DNA from 3 places in the Colwellia sp. Arc7-D genome. Region 2 is predicted to be linked to each of the others. Evidence: predicted binding sites of a transcription regulator. Region 2 holds the regulator's gene; each other region holds the start of a gene.
The links. Region 2 encodes MetJ, which represses methionine synthesis genes. Its sites were predicted from a motif close to TAGACGTCTAGACGTCTA; they were not measured.
Positions count from the first base shown of each region.

Region 1: the regulator MetJ is predicted to act here: its motif matches at 3,917-3,934, upstream of DBO93_RS10005 (cystathionine beta-lyase).
Region 3: the regulator MetJ is predicted to act here: its motif matches at 3,892-3,909, upstream of serA (phosphoglycerate dehydrogenase).

Region 1 is NZ_CP028924.1:2,285,362-2,290,809, reverse strand. Features, by position in the region: gene dinG (ATP-dependent DNA helicase DinG) at 1-1,186, opposite strand, end outside; gene DBO93_RS10010 (DNA polymerase II) at 1,270-3,762, shown strand; gene DBO93_RS10005 (cystathionine beta-lyase) at 4,061-5,245, shown strand; gene DBO93_RS10000 (alkaline phosphatase) at 5,390-5,448, opposite strand, start outside.
Region 2 is NZ_CP028924.1:346,566-352,013, forward strand. Features, by position in the region: gene DBO93_RS01485 (adenylosuccinate synthase) at 1-259, shown strand, start outside; gene DBO93_RS01490 (malic enzyme-like NAD(P)-binding protein) at 1,249-2,490, shown strand; gene DBO93_RS01495 (VOC family protein) at 2,703-3,116, shown strand; gene metJ (met regulon transcriptional regulator MetJ) at 3,212-3,556, opposite strand; gene metB (cystathionine gamma-synthase) at 3,787-4,944, shown strand; gene metL (bifunctional aspartate kinase/homoserine dehydrogenase II) at 5,055-5,448, shown strand, end outside.
Region 3 is NZ_CP028924.1:838,384-843,831, forward strand. Features, by position in the region: gene ribE (6,7-dimethyl-8-ribityllumazine synthase) at 1-457, shown strand, start outside; gene nusB (transcription antitermination factor NusB) at 470-886, shown strand; gene thiL (thiamine-phosphate kinase) at 905-1,876, shown strand; gene DBO93_RS03665 (phosphatidylglycerophosphatase A) at 1,879-2,349, shown strand; gene serA (phosphoglycerate dehydrogenase) at 2,610-3,839, opposite strand; partial or broken gene rpiA (ribose-5-phosphate isomerase RpiA) at 3,949-4,602, opposite strand; gene DBO93_RS18885 (5-formyltetrahydrofolate cyclo-ligase) at 4,778-5,128, opposite strand.

The DNA.
Region 1 (5,448 bases), 1.9 Mb from region 2:
CAGCTAAATACATTTGTGTATCGCCGTCTTTTACCGACTCCATTAACAAGTTATAAAGCTTGTTTAAATGCGCTAAACATTTCTTCGAACTGTCCGTTAAATCTTCTGCCCAATTTTTTAGTGTTTTTGGAATAATACCGTTTTCAAATCGATATTGAAGCGCTTGATTTTGACTTTGTTTATTACTGCTATTTGATGTCGTTTGGTGAAAATAAATACTGCGATTATTGTCAATAAAGCTTAATACTTTTTGCATGTCCGCTAAAATATCTTGGCAATCATCTGCTAATTTTATTGAAGGTGATATAGCGCTGTTCGATTTAACCAGTTTTGCTATTTTATCACCGGTTTCTTGCAACTTACTAAGCCAGTCAATGGCTCCCTTGATGGTCATGCTTGCGCTAGAATGGTCACGCGTTACCTTTGGTAAGTGGTGCGCTTCATCAATTATGTAGAAAGTATCTTCAGGAGCCGATAATATTCGACCGCCACCAAGCTCTAAATCTGCAAGTAATAAACTGTGGTTAACCACTATAACATCAGCTGCTTCCATGCTCTCTCTAGCTTTATGAAATGGGCAATGACTGTGTTCAGATAAATGTTTTAAACAGCTGTGTTTGTCAGCTTGTATTTGTTGCCAAATTTGATGATTAATCGGCTCAGGCCATGCATCAATATCGCCAGGCCAAGTATTATCAGAGAGTGCTTTATGCATTTTAATTAAGGTGCGAATATCACTGGCTTGAGGTTTTTCAGCAAAAGTAAAACCTGCTTGTGGGCTATCGTCATTTGCCACCGCTTGCGCGAGTTTCTGTCGACAAACATAACGTTGTCGACCTTTTGCTAACGTAAAGGTGAAGTCTAAACCACTGTGCTTTTTTAAAAACGGTAAATCTTTATCCACTAATTGCTCTTGCAAAGCCACCGTTGCCGTAGCGATACAGACTTTTTTATTGCGACTTAATGCTAATGGAATAGAGCCTAATGCGTAGGCTAGTGATTTACCCGTTCCGGTGCCAGCTTCAATAGTAATGATTTTACGTACTTTATCGTAATCACCGGCAAGGGTTTTAGCAATTTCAGCAATTAAGAAGGTTTGCTGCTTGCGCGGGTTAAAGTTGGTCAGGTTTTCACCTATAGCTTTGTAGGAGGTTCGAATAACTTGCTTAATTTTATCGCTTAACATCGCGGCTGTAGTTTCCTATCGACAATAGATGATTTACACTGCTGTATATATTAACAGTTTGTTATGAATAATTAGAACCATTAATGCAACTTTCTCCTGATCAAATTCCTCAGCTCCTTGAGTCGATAGATAATAAACGCGGTTTTCTTTTAACCCGCAGCGCTAGCGATCGTAATAATCATATTGAAATAACATTATGGCTGAAAACGCCACAAGGCCCTGTGCAACTGATTATTGATAATGAACGAGCTGTTTTTTTTGTTGAGGTAAGTGATGTAAATCATGCTAGCGATATTTTGGCCAATCAAGGCATTAACGTCGATGAAATAAAACCACTGGCACTAAAAACATTTAAGCAAGTAAAGGTTGCCGCGGTTTATTTTTTAACCTTAAAAGCGTTTTATCAGGCTCGAGAAGCATTAAAACAAAAAGGTGTTAAATGTTACGAAGATGATATTCGTCCCGATGATCGCTTTTTAATGGAGCGTTTTATTACCGCAGACATTACTTTTGCAGGACAAGAGTCACCGTTAAAACTGAGCCAAAACCTCATTCAAAACCACTCTCAAAACCAAACTAGCAATCAACGCTATCGACGCTATGAAAGGGTGAAATGTAAACCTATAGATAAAGCACAGCAATCTGACATTAAACTCTCAACAGTTTCACTCGATATTGAATGTTCAATGTCGGGAGAATTATATTCTATTGGTTTATATAGCGAGCATTGTCAGCAAGTTATGATGATTGCCAATGAACAAGAAATAGCAAATGAGAAAATTAAACATTGTGATGTTGATATTTTATGGCTTGCTGATGAGCAGCAATTACTGTTGAGTTTATTAGCATGGTTTACGCAGCACGACCCCGATATTATTATTGGTTGGAACGTGATCAACTTTGATTTTAACCTGTTACAAAAACGCTACGATTTACACAATATTAAGTTTGCCATAGGGCGAGATAGGAAAACGCCTTATTGGCGCACGAACAAAGCTAGTGAACAGCAGTTTATCGAGATTAATGGTCGTGTGATACTTGATGGTATCGATTTATTAAAAACCGCCACGTATAACTTTCCTAGCTTTTCACTCGATAATGTCGCTAATACTTTGCTCGGCATAGGTAAAAAAGTTGACGATGTTGATAACAGATTACAAGAGATAACCGACAACTTTCATCATAATAAAACGGCACTAGCAGCGTACAACCTCGAAGATTGTCGCTTAGTGGTTCTGATTTTTAAGCATACGCAACTATTAGAATTCGCCATGCTGAGAGCACAGCTAACCGGGTTATCTATTGATCGAATGGGTGGCTCTGTAGCGGCATTTACCAACTTATATTTGCCGAAGTTACATCGTAGTGGTTATGTAGCACCCAATATGGGGGATGGCGATCAAGGCTTTGAATCGCCAGGCGGCTTTGTTATGGATTCGACCCCAGGGCTTTATAAAAATGTATTAGTGTTAGATTTTAAAAGCCTGTACCCCAGTATTATTCGAAGTTTCAATATTGACCCTATGGGCTTGATTGAAGGTTTAAAGTCGCCAGAAACAGCAATAGAGGGCTTTGATGGTGCATATTTCTCAAGAGAAAAGCATTTTCTACCTGATATTATCACCGAGCTTTGGAAAGAGCGTGATATAGCGAAAAAAGATAAAAACGCGGCGTTGTCGCAAGCGATAAAAATTATCATGAACTCTTTTTACGGCATTTTAGGATCGACAGGGTGTCGATTTTTTGATCCCCGTTTATCAGGCTCAATTACGAAACGCAGCCATAGCATTTTAAAAACCACCAAATTATGGATAGAAGCTAAAGGTTATCAAGTTATTTACGGCGATACCGACTCGATATTTGTTCATGTTGGTGATGATCAAAGTGCTGAAAATAGCAGGGCACTTGGCAAAACGTTACAAGCTTACATTAATGAAAAATGGCAAGCTTTGCTTTTAGAACAGTTCAGTATTGTCAGTGAACTTGAAATTGAATTTGAAACCCATTTTATTAAATTTTTAATGCCAACCATTCGTGGCCAAGATGTGGGGACTAAAAAGCGCTATGCTGGTTTAGTGCAAAAAGGCGAAGAACAACAATTAGTGTTTAAAGGTTTGGAAAGTGTTCGCACCGATTGGACTGAATTGGCGAAACAGTTTCAACGTACCTTGTATTGGAAAGTATTTAATAATGAGCCTGTTGTTGAATATATAAAAAAAATGGTTGTCGATACGCTAGCAGGAAAACATGACGAGTTACTCTACTACCGTAAACGCTTAAGACGAAAACTTGAGCTTTATGTTAAAAATGTACCTCCCCATGTTCGCGCAGCAAGGTTAGCGGATGAAATATACCAGCAGCAAGGTAAACCTATGAAATACCAAAATAAAGGCTGGATAGAGTATGTTATGACAATAAATGGTCCACAAGCTAAGGGCTGTCAAAGTGCTGCTTTAGATTATCAATTTTATATTGATCGTCAGTTGTTAGCGGTAGCAGACGCTATTTTGCCATTTATTGGCACAAGCTTTGATGAAATAACCAACAGCCAAATGAATTTATTTGAACGCCTATAGCGCTAATAGCCTTTATTGCTAACCATAATTTACCTTCTGCGCTATATGCGCTAGTGATTTAAAAATTATCTTTAACTGCGCTTAAGAAGTATGACAACTAAGTTATGTCAAAATAAAACGTGCTTATTTAACTGATTCACGTTATAAATAATTATAGATGGCTAGATAGCTATATTGGTTTTTAACTTTAGCGTAAATGTTTATTGTTTAACTATTAATACATTGTCCTTAATGACTTTAGATCGATTTTTTAGCTAAGTATTCGATATATGAAAATAACCGTGGAATGGAATTTATAATGAAAAAAGAAACCAAACTCATTAATGCTGGCCGTAAAAAGCAATGGACACGTGGTGTTGTTAACCCACCTGTTGAGCGTGCTTCAACGGTGGTTTTTAATTCAGTGAAAGAAATGAAGCATGCCACGGCTAATAAAACTAATCAGGTGTTGTTTTATGGCAGACGCGGCACATCAACTTCATTCGCATTTTGCGATGCTATGACAGATTTAGAGGGCGGTGCAGGTTGTGCGTTATATCCTTCAGGCACTGCAGCTATTACTAATGCAATATTGGCGTTTGTTAAAACGGGCGATCATATTTTAATGGTTGATACTGCTTACGAACCCACTCGTGATTATTGCGATAAAATATTAGCCAAACTCAATATTGAAACCACTTATTACGACCCTTTAATTGGCAAGGGCATTGAATCATTAATTAAACCAAACACTCGTGTTGTTTTTCTCGAATCTCCGGGCTCAATAACGATGGAAATACAAGATGTACCTGCTATAGCTGAAGTAGCGCATCGTCACGGCTGTATTGTTATGTTAGATAATACTTGGTCAGCAGGGGTTAATTTTCAACCTTTTGATTATGGTGTAGATGTTTCAATACAAGCTGCAACTAAGTACATAGTTGGCCATTCAGATGTCATGTTGGGCACAGCAACTGCTACCGAAGAACACTGGCCGCAGTTACGTGAAAGCAGTTATATCATGGGGCAATGTACCTCACCTGATGATTTATACCTTGCTATGCGTGGTATTAGAACCTTAAGCGTGCGTTTACAGCAACATGAAACCAGTGCACTTAAAATTGCTGATTGGTTAGCATCACGCAGTGAAGTTGAAACCATATTACATCCTGCACTGCCATCGTGTCCTGGCCATGAAGAGTTTAAACGTGATTTTACCGGCGCTAACGGTTTATTCTCCTTTGTGTTAAATAAAGGGAATAATGAAGCATTAACGGCACTTTTAGATGGCATGGAACATTTTAAAATGGGTTATTCGTGGGGCGGTTTTGAAAGTCTTATATTAGGTATTTCAAACGTTAACAAAATGAGAACAGTCACTAACTGGCCTTATAAATTTCCGCTAATACGTTTACATGTCGGTTTGGAAAATGTTGATGATTTAATTGCAGATTTAGAGCAAGGCTTTGCACGCTTTAATGATGTTTTGAACCAGGAGTCTTAGCAGTAAAAACAAAACCATCATAAGAGAGTTATTAACTATAAGGTTAGTAACTATAATATTTTCAAATAAAAACGCCGAGTAATTTACTCGGCGTTTTTTATCAGACTATAAAATAATGACAAGATGTATATTGTTTACTTGGTATTATTTCTTTCCCAACAAGGTGAAAATTTTCTTAGCGATATCAGTATTGTCTTGAAAGC
Region 2 (5,448 bases):
CTACAAAACAGCTGAAGGCGATATTATTACTGTGCCACCTACAGCAGCTGAAGGTTATGAGAAAATTACCCCAGTGTATGAAGAAATGCCAGGTTGGAGCGAAACAACAGTAGGCGCAACATCTGTTGATGCATTGCCTGCTAATGCAATAGCTTACATTAAGCGCATTGAAGAAATTACCGGTGTACCTGTTGATATTATTTCAACTGGTCCAGACCGAGTTGAAACGATGATTTTAGTGAACCCGTTTGACGAATAACTTAATCTCAACGTTTTAATCCATAAAAAACCACCTTCTAGGTGGTTTTTTTATGTGCAGGACGCACGTATGTCGTGGGTGCAAGGAAGCACAGGAACGACGATGTGCAGGACGCACGTATGTCGTGGGTGCAGGAAGCACAGGAACGGCGATGTGCAGGACGCACGTATGTCGTGGGTGCAAGGAAGTACAGGAACGACGATGTGCAGGACGCACGTATGTCGTGGGTGCAAGGAAGCACAGGAACGACGATGTGCAGGACGCACGTATGTCGAGGGTGCATGGATGTACAAGAAAGGTGATGTAAAGGGTATACCTATATAGTTAATACATAGATAGACAAGAACGACACTATACAGGCGTAACCAGTCATACCAGCCTCAAAGTTATTTATGGCTACCCAAGCCTTAAACTGAATGTGCATTCATTTAATGAGATACACACCACGTAAATATAAAGTTTAAGTAGTATATTTCTAAGAAATATAGCTACAAACACATTGAGCTAACTAAAATATAACTTTGCAAAATAATATCCCTACCTCAAGTATTCTAGCTTCAAAATAAAAAATATTTCATCAGGTTAACCAGTGGTGATGTGTGCTAAAATCAGCGCGAGTTAACATAATCAGCTATTCAGAAGTTAACTTAGGCTAAATTCTGGTATTGAACCTGAAATAATACAAAAACATATAGATTTACATATAAAACAGTTAACTTGCACTCATAGCTGCCTTTTAAGGGAGATATCATTTGATAAGACGCTCTAAGTGCTATTTTTCTATGAATAGTTAACTATATATGTTGAATATTCAACTTAGTTATATGAAAAATAAATTATTTAAAGCTATATTAATTATAGCTTGTAGCTAATTAATATATACAAAATAGCTTGAAATTAGCCAACGCATTGCAATAGTATATTAAGTGACATTACTAAAAAAAAACAACCATAGACTCTCGCATCAGACGCATACATTAGGAATTAACATGACAGATCTTAGACAACAAGCACTGGATTATCACCAATACCCAACTCCAGGTAAAATTAGTGTTGAATTAACTACCCCGGCTGAGACCAGCCAAGATCTATCACTCGCTTATAGTCCTGGTGTTGCTGAACCTGTTCGTGCTATTGCTGAGAACCCTGACGATGTCTATAAATATACCGGTAAAGGTAATACGGTTGCTGTTATTACTAACGGTACAGCAATTTTAGGTCTAGGTAACTTAGGTCCAATGGCCGCTAAACCGGTGATGGAAGGTAAAGCATTATTATTTAAACGTTTTGCCGGTATTAATTCTTTTGATATTGAAGTAAAACACAAAACGGTTGAAGACTTTATTAGCACAGTAGCAAATATCGCTGACAGCTTTGGTGGTATTAACTTAGAAGACATTAAAGCACCTGAATGTTTTGTCATTGAAAAAGCGTTAATTGAACGTTGTAAAGTACCCGTGTTTCACGATGACCAACATGGTACTGCTATTGTCACCGCAGCAGGTATGATCAACGCGTTAGAAATTCAAGGTAAAGAACTGCGACACGCTAACATTGTTTGTATGGGCGCAGGTGCGGCAGCAATTGCTTGTATGGAGCTGTTGATTAAATGTGGCGCACAACGTGAAAAAATTTATATGCTCGACACGAAAGGCGTTATTCATACCCGTCGTGACGATTTAAATGAATATAAAAAATTATTTGCTAATAATACCGATAAACGCACTTTAGTAGAAGCTATTGATGGTGCAGACGTATTCGTTGGCGTATCTGGCCCTAATGTATTATCGGCGGAACATGTCAAGCTGATGGCTGCTAAGCCCGTGATATTTGCTTGTTCAAACCCAGATCCTGAAATTAAGCCAGAACTTGCTTTGGCTACGCGTGATGATTTAATTATCGCTACAGGTCGTTCAGACTACCCTAACCAAGTAAACAACGTACTTTGTTTTCCATTTATTTTCCGTGGCGCTTTAGATGTACGCGCACGTACTATTAATGACGAAATGAAAATAGCCGCTGTGCATGCTATTCGTACCTTGGCGAAAGAAGTCGTGCCGGCTGAAGTGCTTGCCGCTAGTGGTACTGAAAGCTTAAGCTTCGGTAAAGATTATATTATTCCTAAGCCAATGGACTCGCGCTTACGTTCAGCTGTAGCTATTGCAGTTGCGCAAGCCGCCGTTGATTCAGGTGTTGCAGCACTAGAGATGCCTGAAAACTATAACGGTTAGTTATTGAGGTAGCTAAAAGCAAGATAGGGTGTCGGTATTGGCACTACAAATTAGGCGTCACATTGACGTCTTTTTTGATTTTAAAAGCTTATTAAATACAGACAATGGATTTCTTCGGTTTTTGAAAACTATTTATCAACAACTTTAGAATGATATGTATGCTGAAAAAAACTCCAGAGTAAATTTACAAGCAAGGCAGTAGAGCAGAGTATATGACAAAAGCAATTAAACAACGCATATCTAACATTGCCTTAGTGGTTGAAGATTACGATGATGCAATTAAATTTTATACCCAAAAATTGAACTTCGAACTCGTTGAAAATACCGATTTGGGCGGCGGAAAACGCTGGGTACAAATTTCACCTCCGAACGCTGAAGGGACTAATATATTATTGGCGAAAGCGAGTAATGATCAGCAGCAACAATCAATTGGTAACCAAGCCGGCGGACGAGTTTTTTTATTTCTACAAACCAATGACTTTTGGCGAGACTATGAACACATGAAAAGCCAAGGTGTTGAGTTTACAGAACAGCCTCGGGTTGAAGAATATGGCACAGTAGTCGTGTTTAAGGACTTATATGGAACGAAGTGGGATTTACTACAATTAAATGATGCAACTTGGTAGATTTAAAAATGAATTTCACCAGTAAATACTTCAGATAATAAAAAAGGCGCTTTAAGCGCCTTTTGTCATTTATAAACCTAATAGTTTATATCCCATTAATCTTCTGTTTCTTCTTCCATGTCAGTTTCGTATTCACTAAAGTCAGTTACACCTTGTGCTTCTAACGCTCTGCGAACACTTGCTGGTAATTTTTGTGTGTTGTCTTTAGCCAAATCACTATCGTCAGGTAACGGTTGGCCAGTGAATGCGTGTAAAAACGCTTCACATAATAGTTCACTGTTGGTTGCATGGCGCAAGTTATTTACTTGTCGGCGTGTACGTTCATCAGTTAGTACTTTTAACACACGTAAAGGGATAGACACGGTTATTTTTTTTACTTGCTCACTTTTTTTGCCGTGTTCGGCGTAAGGGTTAATATACTCGCCATTCCACTCTGCCATGAATATTCCTCTATGCTTAATTAATTGCGATAAACTTAGAAATTGCTGTTCTGGTGTACCAGTTTGCGATAAGTTTTATCTTACTAGCTGATTTTACTGGTTGTGGGGCGTGAGTCAATAACGAATGTGTAGAAGTTTAGATGTCTAAAGTTCTTGACCGCACACTTTAAAGCGTTTAGATTGATAGACGTCCAAACATCTATATAGAAAATATCCAATCTGGAGTTCACATGAGCGAGAAAAAAATAGCCACTACCGCTGTTCGAGCCGGTATAAACAGTGACCAACACCATGGCGCTGTTATTCCAGCTCTTCATCTTTCAAGTACCTATGCATTGAAAGGTTTCAATGAAAAGCGTCAGTTTGACTATTCACGTACGGGTAATCCAACGCGCGCAACATTTGCCCGTGCTATTGCTGAATTAGAACAAGGTGCGGTTGGTATTGTCACAAGTACAGGTATGTCGGCCGTTCATCTAATTTGCCAGTTGCTTAATACCGAAGACACAGTAGTGATCCCTCATGATTGTTACGGGGGCAGTTTTCGATTATTTACGCACCTGGCCAAACGTGGGCAATTTAACTTAGTGGTTGTTGATCAAAACGATCAAACAGCATTAAGCGAAGCGCTTGCCAAAAAACCTAAGTTAGTCTTACTTGAGTCTCCTAGTAATCCGCTTTTACGTTTGGTCGACATTGCCGCGATAACCATACAAGCCCATAACGTAGGCGCTTTAGTCGCTGTTGATAACACCTTTTTATCACCGGCGTTACAGCAACCACTATTGTTAGGTGCTGATATTGTTTTTCACTCAACAACTAAATATATCAATGGTCATAGTGATGTCGTTGGCGGCGTTTTAGTTGCCAAAGAACAAGCATTAGGTGAAGAGCTTGCTTGGTGGGCAAACTGTATCGGCATAACAGGCTCAGCATTCGACAGTTACTTAGCTTTACGTGGCTTAAAGACCTTACCTATTCGGATGAAACAACATCAAATTAACGCTAATGCTGTCGCAGCGTTTTTGCAACAGCATTCAGCGGTAGAACAAGTATATTTTCCAGGCTTGAGCGATCACCCACAACATGAATTAGCTAAAAAGCAGCAATATGATTTTGGCGCCATGATGAGCTTTGAGATTAAAGGGGGCGTTGAAGCGGTGAAAGTATTGTTCGATAAATTAAAGTTTTTCACCCTTGCTCAATCATTAGGTGGTGTTGAAAGCTTGATCAGTCATCCATCCACTATGACTCACGCGGGTATGGAGATTGAAGCACAATTGGCTGCTGGTATAACTCAGTCATTAATACGACTTTCTGTGGGTATTGAAGATATCGAAGATATGATCGATGACCTTTCGCAAGCACTTGATGCAAGCCAAGCCTAAATTCGTTATTCAAAAGTTGGCCAATCCGTGTATTTGGTCGACCTTGATATAAGCGTATTAAAAATAATTTAAAAGTGGTGTGACAATATCAGTCAGCCTGCGGTAATAAAATGATTGATCCTAATGTAGCGGAAACGCCTAATTCGGCAAATAATAAATTGGTAAAAATTGCTAGTAATGTGCATAAATTCGGAGGTAGTAGCTTAGCCACCAGTGCATGTATTGAACGTGTAGTGGATATTATTCGTCAGCATTGCCAGATAAACGACATTGTAGTGGTATCTGCCAACGGTAGTACTACAGATGCATTGTTTGATATCTATCAGCTAGCTGTTGAACTAAAAGATGCGACGTTGCTAAGTGCTGAATACAATAAAGAAAATAATGAATTAGTAACGTTACGTGAGCAATTACTTGCCGCGCTTGCTGATTTAAATACTGTGCAAGCCACATTAATTGATGAGCTTTTAAATACCAGCAGTGCTGCCAGACTTAATGGTTTAT
Region 3 (5,448 bases), 490 kb from region 2:
CATAGAAGCTAACTTTGATGCAACCGGTAAGAAATTCGCCATTGTAGTCTCTCGTTTTAACAGTTTTGTTGTTGAAAGTTTACTTGAAGGTGCAGTAGATGCACTTAAACGCCATGGAAATGTTGCAGATAACGATATTACTGTTATTCGTGTTCCTGGTGCATATGAGCTGCCAGTAGCAGCTAAAAAAATCGCTGCGAAAGGCGGATTCGATGGCATTATTGCTATTGGCGCTGTTATCCGTGGTGGAACGCCTCATTTTGATTTTGTTGCAGGCGAGTGTAATAAAGGTTTAGCACAAGTAGCAATGGAATATACTTTACCCGTGGCATTTGGTGTTATTACTACAGATACTATTGAACAAGCTATTGATCGTGCTGGCCTGAAAGTAGGCAACAAAGGCGCTGAAGCAGCGTTAAGTGCATTAGAAATGGTTAATGTGCTCGATAAGTTATAACAGGATACTATTGTGAAACCAACACCTAGAAGAAAAGCCAGAGAATTGGCAGTACAAGCTGTCTACTCTTGGCAGCTAAGCCAAAATAACGTTTCTGAAATCGAATTAAATTTTTTGACTGAGAACAGTGCGCGTCGTTTCGACATTCCTTATTTTCAACAATTGTTTACTGGTGTAACAGCCAATGTTAGCAGTATTGATGATAACATAGCACCACATGTTGATCGCCCATTAGCGGATGTTGACCATGTTGAAAAAGCGGTTCTACGTGTTGCGGTATATGAACTAACTCAATGCTTAGATGTGCCTTATCGTGTCATTATCAACGAAGCCATTGAATTAGCAAAATCATTCGCTGCTGACGATAGTCATAAGTTTGTGAACGGTGTGTTAGACAAAGTCGTTAAGCTTGTTCGCCCGAACGAATAGTCAAAATTTGGTTGTAATATGAAAGAGTTTGAATTGATCAAGCGCTTCTTTAGTGAGCAAACGATTAAACGCAAGGATGTTGTACTCGGGATCGGAGATGACTGCGCCATAGTCAGCCCTTCTGAGCGTCAAAATATTGCAATTACCACAGATACCCTAGTTGCCGGCGTGCACTTTCCACATGAAACTAGCGCACGAGCTATCGGCCATAAATCGATAGCGGTAAACTTATCTGACCTAGCAGCTATGGGCGCTGAACCTACTTGGATTTCTCTGGCAATTACTTTGCCAGAAGTTGATGTGAAGTGGGTAGAAGAGTTTTGCCAAGGTGTGTTTGAGTTGTGCGAGTTTTATAACGTGCAATTAGTAGGTGGAGACACCACACAAGGCCCTTTGAGCATTACACTTACTGCACAGGGTTTAGTACCAAAAGATAAGCACCTTACACGTGCAGGAGCCAAAGCCGGTGATTGGATATATGTCACGGGTGAAATTGGTGATGCAGCTTTAGCGCTTAAACATATATTCAAAGAGGTGAATGTAGCCCCTGAATATAGAGAAAGTGTACAACGCAGCTTAGATTTTCCAACACCGAGAATTCTTGCTGGACAAGCACTTCGCGGTTACGCAAGTTCAGCAATCGATTTATCTGACGGTTTAATTGCAGATTTAGGCCATATTTGTAAAGCATCTAAAGTAGGCGCTAATATTGTTTTAGACGATTTACCTATTTCGAATGCTTTGCGTGACACTGTTGGTTTAGAAAAAGCGTATGAAATGACCTTAGCTGGTGGCGATGACTACGAACTGTTATTTACGGTTTCTGAAGATAACAAAGTAGGCATGGAAACAGCTTTAGCTAATACCAGCAACACAATTACCTGTATTGGTCAGATCAACCGTAGTGAAAAAATCACGACGACTCTAAACAGTAAACCTGTAACACTGCACGCTAAAAGTTTCGAACATTTCTCTCGCAACAAAGACTGAATATGAAAAAATCTACGGCAAACTTTCGTCTATCAAATCCTGTGCATTTTCTGGCATTGGGCTTTGGTAGCGGTTTAGCACCTAAAGCACCGGGCACTTTTGGTACTTTAGCGGCAGTACCACTGTTTTTATTGATGGCACCGTTAAGTAACCCAATTTATTTGTCGTTGTTAATTGTTATGAGTATCGCCGGAATTTACATTTGTGGTAAAGCGGCCGAAGATGCTGGCGTGCCTGATCATGGCGCGATAGTTTGGGACGAATTTGTAGGTTTGCTGATCACCATGTTTTTGATGCCAGTAACTTGGCAAACGCTACTGGTAGGTTTCGTGTTATTTCGATTTTTTGATATTTTAAAGCCATGGCCCATCTCTTATATCGATAAAAACTGTCATGGTGGCTTTGGTATTATGCTTGACGATATTGTCGCAGGTATTGCCGCTTGGGCTTGTATGATGGTTATTTTTTACTAAAATTAAAACTTTCCCCTTCAATTATCCTTATCACTGCGTATTTTTGTAGTTAAGCCTATAACTTGGCTTGTCATTCGGTTTATAAGTCGAACATTGTTCGATGCTAGTAAAATCACACCCTAAGCTCTAATCTTCAAAAAGCATATTGTCTAACCGCACACATTGCTAAAAAAAAACCAAAGCTTATAGGCTTTGGCTTTTACGATTTAGTATTCACATGCACATGCACATGCATATTCACATTAATATTAGCGATAGAACTAGTTTAAAAGTCTAACTCTAATTGTCGCTTCAATTTGTTTTAACTCTTTTAACGCTAACTCGCGACTTTCAACTTCAATATCAATAACTACATAACCAATTTGGTCGGCAGTTTGTAAATACTGAGCAGCGATATTGATATTATGCTTGGCAAACATTTGGTTGATTTGTGTCAACACGCCTGGCTTATTGTGATGAATGTGCAATAAGCGGCTAGTACCAATATGTCCAGGAAGTGATACTTCAGGGAAGTTGACCGCAGATAACGTAGAGCCATTATCTGAATATTTAGCCAGCTTGCTTGCTACTTCAAGACCAATGTTTTCTTGTGCTTCTTTAGTGCTACCACCAATATGAGGCGTTAAAATAACGTTGTCAAAAGCGCGCAATGGGCTAACAAATTCTTCATCGTTGCCTTTAGGTTCAAACGGAAATACATCAATGGCTGCACCAGCCACTTTTTTATTGCTTAAAGCCTCTGCTAACGCATCGATATCAACAACAGTGCCACGAGAAGCATTAATAAATATAACGCCGTCTTTCATCACTTCAAATTCTGCAGCACCCATCATGTTTTTTGTTTGCGGTGTTTCAGGAACATGTAAGCTAATAACGTCGGCTTCTTTTAATAATGAAGTCATGGTAGGAGCTTGGCTGGCATTGCCTAAAGGTAGCTTAGTTTCGATATCAAAAAAGCGTACTCTCATACCTAGCGTTTCTGCAAGTATGCCTAATTGCATGCCGATATGACCATAGCCAATAATACCTAAAGTTTTACCTCTAGCTTCAACTGAACCTGCAGCAGACTTATTCCAAACGCCACGATGTGCTTGAGCACTTTTTTCAGGAATGCCGCGCAATAATAATAACGTTTCACCTAACACTAACTCAGCAACAGAGCGGGTATTTGAAAATGGTGCGTTAAATACCGGAATACCTAATGATTGTGCTGCCGCTTTATCGACCTGGTTTGTACCAATACAAAAACAACCAATAGCAACAAGCTTTTTAGCATGGCTTAACACTTTTGCGTTTAAATCTGTGCGAGAACGTATGCCAATAAAATGTACATTAGCAATTTTCTTAATCAGCTCGGCTTCAGAAAGTGAGGTTTTAATATATTCAATATTAGAATAGCCTTTATTCTTAAGCTCTTCCAAGGCGCTTTGATGAACGCCTTCTAAAAGTAATATCTTAATTTTGTCTTTCGCTAATGAATTATTGCTCATGTTTGTTAATCTTCTCTGGATCAAAAATTTACTTATTTTAAACTTAATTAAATAAGCGTTTAGATGGCTAGATACCTAAACTATCATATAGGGCATAAACTCTAAAGTGTTATTTTACTATTTTTGCACCGTCTTGCGTGCCGATAATTAATACGTCGGCAGGACGATTAGCGAACAAGCCATTAGTAACAACTCCTGCGATAGCATTAATACTATTCTCTAATGCTTTAGGGTCGAGTATTTCTAAGTTATGCACATCAAGGATCACATTACCATTGTCAGTAACAACACCTTGACGATACTCAGGATCGCCACCTAACTTAACTAACTCTCTAGCAACATAACTACGCGCCATAGGAATAACTTCAACAGGCAGTGGAAAACGGCCTAGCATAGGCACTTGTTTCGTATCATCAGCAATACACACGAAGGTTTTAGCAACTGCAGCAACTATTTTCTCGCGGTTAGGGCAGCACACCACCTTTAATCATATGCATATGAGGATTAATTTCATCAGCACCATCAACATAAACATCAATACCATCAACGTTATTAAGATCAAATACTTCAATGCCGTATGATTTCAAGCGCTCAGTTGAGCCGTCAGAACTAGACACTGCACCGATAATGCTCCCTTTTATAGTCGCAAGCGCATCTATAAAGTGGTTAACTGTTGAGCCCGTACCTACACCAACAATCGTATCCGCTTTGATATAGTCTAGGGCTTTTATTGCTGCCGCTTTTTCATTTCATCTTGAGTCATAATTAGCCTGTGTTTAAATAAGTTAGAAGTTATTAACCGTCAGTTGTTAGTAAAATATAGTGCCCAGTTTAATGACGTTAAATGAAGCTTAATAAAGTTTAAAATAATCATTATGACAACTGAAAGCTAACTACAATTGCCACTATTATAACAACAGTATTAACTAAGTTAGCGTTTATTTATGTATGTCGAATTTATATTGTCTAGTCGGAGTTACTATTTCTGGTAGCGGAATATCCCAGAGCTGAGAGGGAATTGCGTCTATTAATTGAATGTCATGTGCCAAACCAATAGGGTAAGGCTTAGTTAACTTTCTTTCGTAAGCATTTTTATCTTTATTCACAAGGCTATAGTGCTTAAACCAAGATGATAAGGTTCTATCATAAAACCCGCCACCCATACCTAAGCGATTACCTGTTGGGTCAAAAGCCACTAATGGGGTGAAAATAATATCGATATCGTTGATACTTTTAATTAGACGAACGTCAAGTTTAGGCTCTGAAATGCCATAGACATTGGTTTGCATTTCACTATTTTGATGATAATGCAGAAATAATAAATTCCCAGGGCTAAAGGATGAATAACAGGTAAATAAATATTTTTATTTTGCTGCCAGCACCACTGTATAAATTGCATAGGGTCAAGTTCACCATCGTTTGCTAAATAAACGGCAATATTTTTAGCTGCTAGCACATCGGTTCTTTGTGTTAATTGGTAAGTAAATCACCTGATAATTCTTTTTGATCAATATGACTGAGGTTTTGTCGTTTGGTTCTGATCAATTGTCTTATTTGATTTCGTGTGGTCATAATTAATCGCGTTTTTCTTAAGTTAAACTGATACGGC